2 regions of the Turicibacter sp. TJ11 genome follow, and region 1 is predicted to be linked to the other one. Evidence: predicted binding sites of a transcription regulator. Region 1 holds the regulator's gene; the other holds the start of a gene.

The links. The regulator Rex, encoded in region 1, represses fermentation and respiration genes when NADH is low (regulators of the CRP and FNR family bind a similar motif). The targets are predictions, from matches to a motif close to GTGAANNNNTTCAC.
Region 2: the regulator Rex is predicted to act here: its motif matches at 2,262-2,275, upstream of adhE (bifunctional acetaldehyde-CoA/alcohol dehydrogenase).

Annotation. Positions count from the first base shown of each region.
Region 1 is NZ_CP069349.1:2,384,013-2,388,208, reverse strand. Features, by position in the region: gene coaBC (bifunctional phosphopantothenoylcysteine decarboxylase/phosphopantothenate--cysteine ligase CoaBC) at 1-1,139, opposite strand, end outside; gene JRC48_RS11480 (ECF transporter S component) at 1,140-1,769, opposite strand; gene JRC48_RS11475 (redox-sensing transcriptional repressor Rex) at 2,027-2,686, opposite strand; gene JRC48_RS11470 (ABC-F family ATP-binding cassette domain-containing protein) at 2,904-4,196, shown strand, end outside.
Region 2 is NZ_CP069349.1:230,956-235,151, forward strand. Features, by position in the region: gene JRC48_RS01065 (cysteine desulfurase family protein) at 1-625, shown strand, start outside; gene thiI (tRNA uracil 4-sulfurtransferase ThiI) at 668-1,897, shown strand; gene adhE (bifunctional acetaldehyde-CoA/alcohol dehydrogenase) at 2,328-4,196, shown strand, end outside.

The DNA.
Region 1 (4,196 bases):
TTTGACATCACATCTAACGTCTCAACATGATCAGGAGTTAAAAATGTCACGATATTAGTATCTTTTTTAAAGCCTGCTGACTGTTCATTTAATTGATTAGCCACAATTAAATCAGCCCCTTTGTTCACTAATTTCTTAGTGGCGTTTTCAATTAAATTCTGTGTTTCCATTGCAAAACCACAAACGACTTGATGTGGTTTTTTAGAATGTCCCATATGAGCTAAAATATCGGGATTCATCACAAAGTCAATCGCTAAGTGATCACCTTGTTTTTTCATTTTTTGATCACTCACACACTCTACTCGATAATCGGAAACAGCTGCTGATTTAATTAAAATATCATAATCATTCGTGAATGCCTCTACTTCTTTAAACATTTCGGCTGCTGTTCTTACCTCAACAACATCCATAAAGATTGGTTTTCTCAATGTCACAGGTCCTGTAATTAGTGTCACATCTGCTCCTAAATTACGAGCGGCACGTGCAACTGCATATCCCATCTTACCACTTGAATGATTCGTCATAAAACGAACAGGATCTAAATCTTCTTGTGTCGGTCCAGCAGTGACAACAACCTTCATTCCTTTTAGTGGTTTTTCTTCAATTAGTAAACACTCAATCGCATCCTCAATCTCTTCAATTTCAGCTAATCGGCCTTTTCCTACATCACCACATGCTAAATATCCACTATCTGATTCAACAAATGTCATACCGTACTCTTTACAGATGTCAATGTTTCTTTTCGTGATAGGGTTAGTTAACATTCCTGTATTCATGGCAGGAGCAATTAACTTTGGACAAGTAGCAGCTAAAAACGTTGTGGATAACATATCATCTGCTAAACCATGGGCAAACTTGGCAATACAATTTGCTGAAGCTGGCGCGACAACAAATAAATCAGCACGTTTAGCTAATGAAATATGATTAACATCATATTGAAAATTTCGATCAAATGTACCAACAGAAACACGATTATGAGTTAACGTTTCAAACGTTAATGGAGTAATAAATTCAGTTGCATTTTTTGTCATGATGACATGAACATCATAACCTTTTTTATATAAATTACTAGCTAATTGTGCACTTTTATAAGCAGCAATTCCTCCACAAACACCTAATACAATTGTCTTTTTACTCAACTAAATCACCTTCTTCGTAATGGGTTCTAACACTTTTGTCAGTGGTGTAATAATAACTGTTGCTAATACTGCCTCTAAAATACTATTTGTTGTAATAATGGTGAGTAATAATCCAAATAAAGCTGAGGCTTCAACTCCTTTTGCTTGAGCATAACTCGGACCAAAGAAAAGATAGATCATTCCAAGCACCAAAATCGAATGAATCATTGTACAAACTAAAGCCGTCAACCCGCTACCAATTAATCTAACTTTAAGCTCTTTATTTTTAAACCATTTATAAATAAACGCCGCTAGTACTCCTAGTAAAACTCGCGGTCCAATCGCAATAACTAAGCTCATCAAATTCCCGTGATAATCTCCTAATGAATAAAACGGAGTAAAGACAAATGATGTAATGGTTGGCATGATCGTATTCGTAATGACACTGCTAATCCCAAATACTAATCCTGTGATTGCCCCTCCCTTTACGCCCAATAAAATTCCGGCTAAAATAACAGGAATATGCATGGTTGTCGCACGAACAGGACCAATTGGAATATAGCCAAGTGGTGTTAACATTAAGACAACTTGAATACTACAAAACATCGTTAATAAAACTAAAAATTTCGTTTTCCTTCTTGATTTATTCATTTTTCTTCTCCTCCACTGTCGCTTCTTTTAGAATGCAACGTCTTGAATATTAAATCAGATATCGTTAGTATTCCCTTAATTGATGTTCGAAAATCATCATTAAATCACCAACGCTATCATGGTTCATAATTATACTGATGTCGTTATTATTTTTCAATGAGAATAGAATAAATTCCCACTGATTGATTAAGAAAAAAAAAAGCTTATAACCATTTTGATTATAAGCTGACAACAACCGACATTTATAATAAAAAGTACTAATGTTTAGCTTGTTCTTTTTGGAAGACATAAAAGAATAATGTCTCTAACTCCATGTTTAGATCGACTTCATGAACCGTAATATCTTCACTTACATTAATAACTGTTGAAGATAAATTTAAAATTCCTTTAATTCCTAAACCTTCTAATGAAGAAGCAACACTTTGCGCCACTGTTGGTGGAACCGTTAAAATAACATAAGTCACATGATGTTCTTCAATATAAGTCTTTAAATCATTTAAATGATAAATTGGTAAATCACCAATACACTGTCCAACTAGACTTTCATCCGTATCAAAACCTGAAATTAAATTAACCGGTGTTCTAAACATACGTTTTTTAAACTTATCTGAACTAAAATATTTTAATAATGCACGTCCTAAGTTCCCAACCCCAATTAAAACACAACTTTGTGCATCCTCTGTTTTTAATAAATTATTAAATGCTTCTAAAACAACACGTACTTCATAACCATAACCTTGGCGTCCTAACTCACCTAAATAAGAAAAGTCTCGTCGAATAGTCGCTGAATCAATTCCAATTTTTTGACTTAACTCACCTGACTGAATTCTTTTAACTCCCATTTCATCTAATTCAACGAAACAGCGACGATAAAGTGCTAATCTTTTAATTGTTGCATTTGGAATATGTGATAGCATAAAAAACCTCCTTTATCCTAGTTAAATAATAACATGAAACTAATTTAATGTGAATACTCACCGAGACATAAAACATCTATATGTTAAAATGTTTTTAAAATCGATGATTATTTCATCTAGTGTCCGTTGCTTATCTCTTCCTTAAGCTTTATACTTATAAATAAATACTATAAAAATTGAAGTAACTTGTAAGTTTAGACATAAAAGGAGAAATAAAATGATTTTATTACAAACTAGCAAATTGACTAAACTTTATTCAGGAACACCGATTCTTGAAAATGTTCAATTTGAAGTCAAAAAAGGTGAACGTATTGCTGTTGTTGGGCGTAATGGTGCTGGAAAATCAACCTTATTAAAAATGATTGCTGATGAAATTGACTTTGATGGTGGTGAAATTCATAAACCACAAAGTGTTGTTCTAGGATATTTTGCCCAATCTAGTCATGTTAATTCTGATGATACCATTTATAATGAGATGCTTAAAGTCTTTGAAGAAACCATTAAATTAAAAGGACAACTCGAAGAACTTAGTATTAAAATGGCTGAAGAAGATCCAAATAGTGAACAATACTTAAAAATTATTGAACACTATCAAAACTTAAATCATCGTTTTGAATTAATGAGTGGCTATACTTATGAATCTGAAATTAATAATATACTAAACCGATTCAAGTTTAATGAAATTGGTTTTGATCAAAAGATCTCTAATTTAAGTGGAGGGCAAAAGACTCGTTTAGCTTTAGCTAAATTATTACTTCAAAAACCTGATGTTTTAATTCTCGATGAGCCGACCAACCACTTAGATATTGATACGATTGAATGGTTAGAAGGTTATTTAAAAAAATATTCAGGTGCTGTTGTTATTGTCTCTCACGATCGTTACTTTATTGATCAAATCGCAACAACGGTATATGAGATTGAGTATCGTAAATGTACAAAATATAAAGGAAACTACTCTGATTATATGGATCAAAAAGCGGTCTCTTATGCATCACTAATGAAGCAATACGAAAAACAACAAAAAGAAATTTCAAAGATGGAAGATTTCATTAGTCGAAATATCGTTCGTGCTTCAACAACTAAACGAGCACAATCTCGACGAAAATTACTTGATAAAATGGAACGAATCGAAATCCCAAAAATTAATGATAAATCAATCGGGATTACTTTTGAAATTGATCGCCGTAGTGGAAATGACGTTTTAAAAGTTGAAGATTTAACCGTTGGTTATGAAGATCAAGTCATTTCAAATCATTTAGATTTTCACCTGAATCGTCTCGATCGCGTCGCATTAATTGGTCCTAACGGAATTGGAAAATCAACTATTTTAAAAACAGTCGCTGGAGACTTACCTAAAATAAGCGGAGAAATTTACTATGGAAAAAGTTTAGACATGGGATATTTCGATCAGGAACAAGCAAATTTAACTTCTAATAATACCGTTTTAAATGAGGTATGGAATTGCTTCCCTACTAGACTTGAAAAAGATATTCGAACATTATTAGGAAAC
Region 2 (4,196 bases), 500 kb from region 1:
CAAATTTCATGTTGATGCCGTTCAAAGTGTAGGGAAAATTCCTGTTGATATTGATAAAATGAATGTTGATTTACTTTCGTTGTCAGCTCATAAATTTCATGGGTTAAAAGGTTCAGGTGCTTTAATTGTGAATCAATACTTAACTTTAAATCCTGAAATTACAGGTGGACATCAAATGTATGGTCTTCGCTCAGGAACGATCAATGTAGCAGGTGCGGTTGCATTAGCTAAAGCATTACGTTTAGCTGTTGAACCATTGCAACAAAACTATAATCATGTTAAAAAATTGTATGAGTATACGATGCAAGAATTAAAGCAAATCGATGGGATTGTGATTAATAGTCATCATGAACATCAAACCCCATACATCATTAACTTTGCAGCAGTTCCAATCAAAGGTGAAACACTCGTTCATGCACTTGAAGAATATGACGTCTATATTTCTGCTAAATCAGCATGTTCATCAAAATCAGCAGCAGCTTCACGTATCTTATTAGCTTTAGGAATTAGTGAAGACGTTGCTCAAGAGAGTGTTCGAGTGAGCTTTTCAAACTTATCAACTAAGGACGACGTGGACTCCTTAATTAAAGCTTTAAAGATTGTAGTCGCTCAGTTAAAACACTAACAGTAAAATTCGCAGCAGGTTATCGAGGAAGGAAATGATGAAATGATTTATGACCGTATTTTAGTCCGTTATGGTGAATTATCGATTAAAGGAAAGAATCGTAAATATTTTAAAAATGCTTTGCATAAAATAATTCGTCGCAAATTACGTGGACTTGAAAACTTAACTTATGAAGTGACACGTGATCGTTTCTATATTATTTTAAATGGAACAGCACCAGAATTAGTGACAGAGCAATTAGATAAAGTATTTGGATTACAATCTTATAGTTTAGCAGCTCGTTGTGAAAATGAAATTGATGCGATTAAAGCATTAGCTTTAGATATTATCAATGAGCAACCAAAAGTTCCAACAACGTTTAAAGTGGAAACAAAGCGATCTGATAAACAATTCCCAATGAAATCCGGTGAGATTTCACGTGGAGTAGGAGCGCACTTATTAATTAATACCGATCATTTAAGTGTAGATGTTCATAATCCTGATATGACCGTATTTGTTGAGGTTCGTCGTGAAGGAACATTTATTATGGCGCAACATATTAAAGGTCTTGGTGGTTTCCCAGTTGGAATTAGTGGAAAAGGATTATTAATGATTTCAGGAGGAATTGATAGCCCTGTAGCGGGATATTTAATGCAAAAACGAGGAGTTGAAATCGAAGCGATTCACTTTGCCTCACCTCCTTATACATCAATTCGCTCAAAACAAAAAGTGTTAGATTTAATGGAGAAAAATGCGCATTACGCACCCGTAGACTCAATTGCTGTTCATGTGGTTCCATTTACAGAATTACAAACAGCAATTTACGAGAATATTCCAAGTAGCTACACAATGACTGTGATGCGTCGTATGATGTATCGTATTGCTGAAGGAATTGCTAAAAAACGTGATATTTTAGTTTTAGCAAACGGAGAAAGCTTAGGACAAGTTGCTTCACAAACTTTAGCAAGTATGTATGCGATTAATGCCGTAACTAATATGCCAATTATTCGTCCGGTTGCAACACTTGATAAAAATGAAATTATTGATATTGCTAAAAAAATTGATACATATGATATTTCAATTCGCCCATATGAAGATTGTTGTACGGTCTTTGTTCCAGAACATCCTGCAACTAATCCATCATTAGAAAAATGTATTGAATTTGAGCAAAACTTTGATTTTGAATCATTAGTACAAAAGTGTATTGATAACACAGAAATCATCACTGTTCGTGCAGGTGAAATCATTGAGTTAGAAGAAAATACAGCTTGTGCATTAAACGACTTATTCTAATAAATAATATTAGATTTAAAATAGTAATCGTCTAGTTAACGAGTGATCATAATAGGTTTATGGGTTAGTCCATAAATCAATACCAGTGTATATATCCTATCTTCATTTGATAGATAGAAGCTAAAAAGCTGAAGAACATGTTCTTCAGCTTTTTTTGTGCTTAATCAAAAATAAAAGAGTGTACTAAATGAATTAAATGAAAGGAGATGATTTAGTTTATCATACTTACACCTAATCATTAATAGAATGAACAGACAACATGTTCAACGTTGTAAAATTTACTAATTTGTGAAATTATAAACGTTTTCAGTACGTTTTCATTAGACAAATAATTCACAATGTAATATAATAATCTTGTAAGTAAGTGAATCAATTCACAATCTTGAGGAGGAGTCGGAATGACAAATAAAGTTAAAATGTTGAGGAGTTAATGTCAACTCTTGAGACAATGCGTGCAGCTCAACGTGAGTTTGCTAAATTTACACAAGAACAAGTTGATGAGTTATTCTATAAAGCAGCAATGGCGATTAATAACTTACGTATTCCATTAGCTCAAATGGCAGTAGAAGAAACAGGAATGGGATTAGTAGAAGATAAAGTTATTAAAAACCACTATGCTTCAGAATACATTTATAATAAATATCGTAATGAAAAAACATGTGGTGTGTTATCAGAAGATTTATCATTTGGGATTCAAAAAGTGGCTGAACCAGTGGGGGTTATTGGTGCAGTCATTCCAACAACAAACCCAACATCAACAGCATGTTTTAAATGTTTAATGGCGATTAAAACTCGTAATGCAATTGTCATTTCAGCTCATCCACGTGCTAAAAATTGTACAAACTACACAGCACAAGTGATTCGTGAAACAATTGAAGCAGCGGGAGCACCTAAAGGATTAATTGCTTGGATCGATGAGCCTAGCATTGAGTTAACAAATACAGTAATGCGTGAAGTTGATTTAATTTTAGCAACAGGTGGACCAGGAATGGTTAAGGCGGCATATTCTTCAGGAACACCAGCAATTGGGGTAGGGGCAGGAAATACACCAGTTATCTTCCATAAAACATGTAATATTCCAATGGCAGTTAACTCATTATTATTATCAAAAACATTTGACTACGGTGTGATCTGTGCATCAGAACAGTCAATCATTGTTGATGAGTCAATTTATAATGAGGTAAAAGCTGAGCTTAAAAAACGCGGAGCTTTATTATTAAATCCACAACAGTTAGATGCTGTTCGTGAAACAATCATTGTAAATGGTGCATTAAATGCTAAGATTGTTGGACAACCTGCATGGAAAATTGCTGAATTAGCAGGATTTGAAGTTCCAAAAGATACAAAAGTCTTAATCGGAGAAGTAACAGATACTTCATTAGAAGAGCCATTTGCTCATGAAAAGTTATCAGTTGTATTAGCAATGTATAAGTCATCAAATCATGCTGAAGCGGTAGAGATGGCTGAAACATTAGTTAACCACAGCGGATTAGGACATACATCAGCGATCTATGCTGACGAGTTACGTGCAGAAGCTGATATTCAAGCAATGGCTTCTCGTATGCGTACAACAACATTCTTAATTAATCAACCAACTGCACACGGAGGAATCGGAGACTTATTCAACTTCGCGTTAGCACCATCATTAACATTAGGTTGTGGTTCTTGGGGGAATAACTCTGTATCAGAAAACGTTGGACCAAAACACTTAATTAATATTAAGACGGTTGCTAAAAGGAGAGAGAATATGCTTTGGTTTAAAGTGCCAGCAAAAGTTTATTATAAATTCGGATGTTTACCAGTTGCATTAGAAGATTTAAATTTTGATGGTAAAAAACGAGCATTTATCGTAACAGATAAAGTGTTATTCGATTTAGGATATACAAAACAAGTAACGGATGAATTAGATCGTTATGGTATTCAATATACAATGTTCACAGATGTTCATCCAGATCCATTATTATCAGATGCTAAAAAAGGTGCAGAAGCTATGGCTAACTTCCAACCAGATGTTATCATTGCATTAGGTGGAGGATCAGCAATGGATGCAGCTAAAATTATGTGGGTATTATATGAACACCCAGAAACTAATTTCCAAGACTTAGCAATGCGCTTTATGGATGTTCGTAAACGTATTTATCGCTTCCCACAAATGGGTAAAAAAGCTAGCTTAGTATGTATTGCAACTTCAGCAGGTACAGGTTCTGAGGTAACACCATTTGCCGTTATCACAGATGATGAAACAGGAATTAAGTATCCATTAGCTGACTACGAATTAACACCAACAATGGCGATTGTT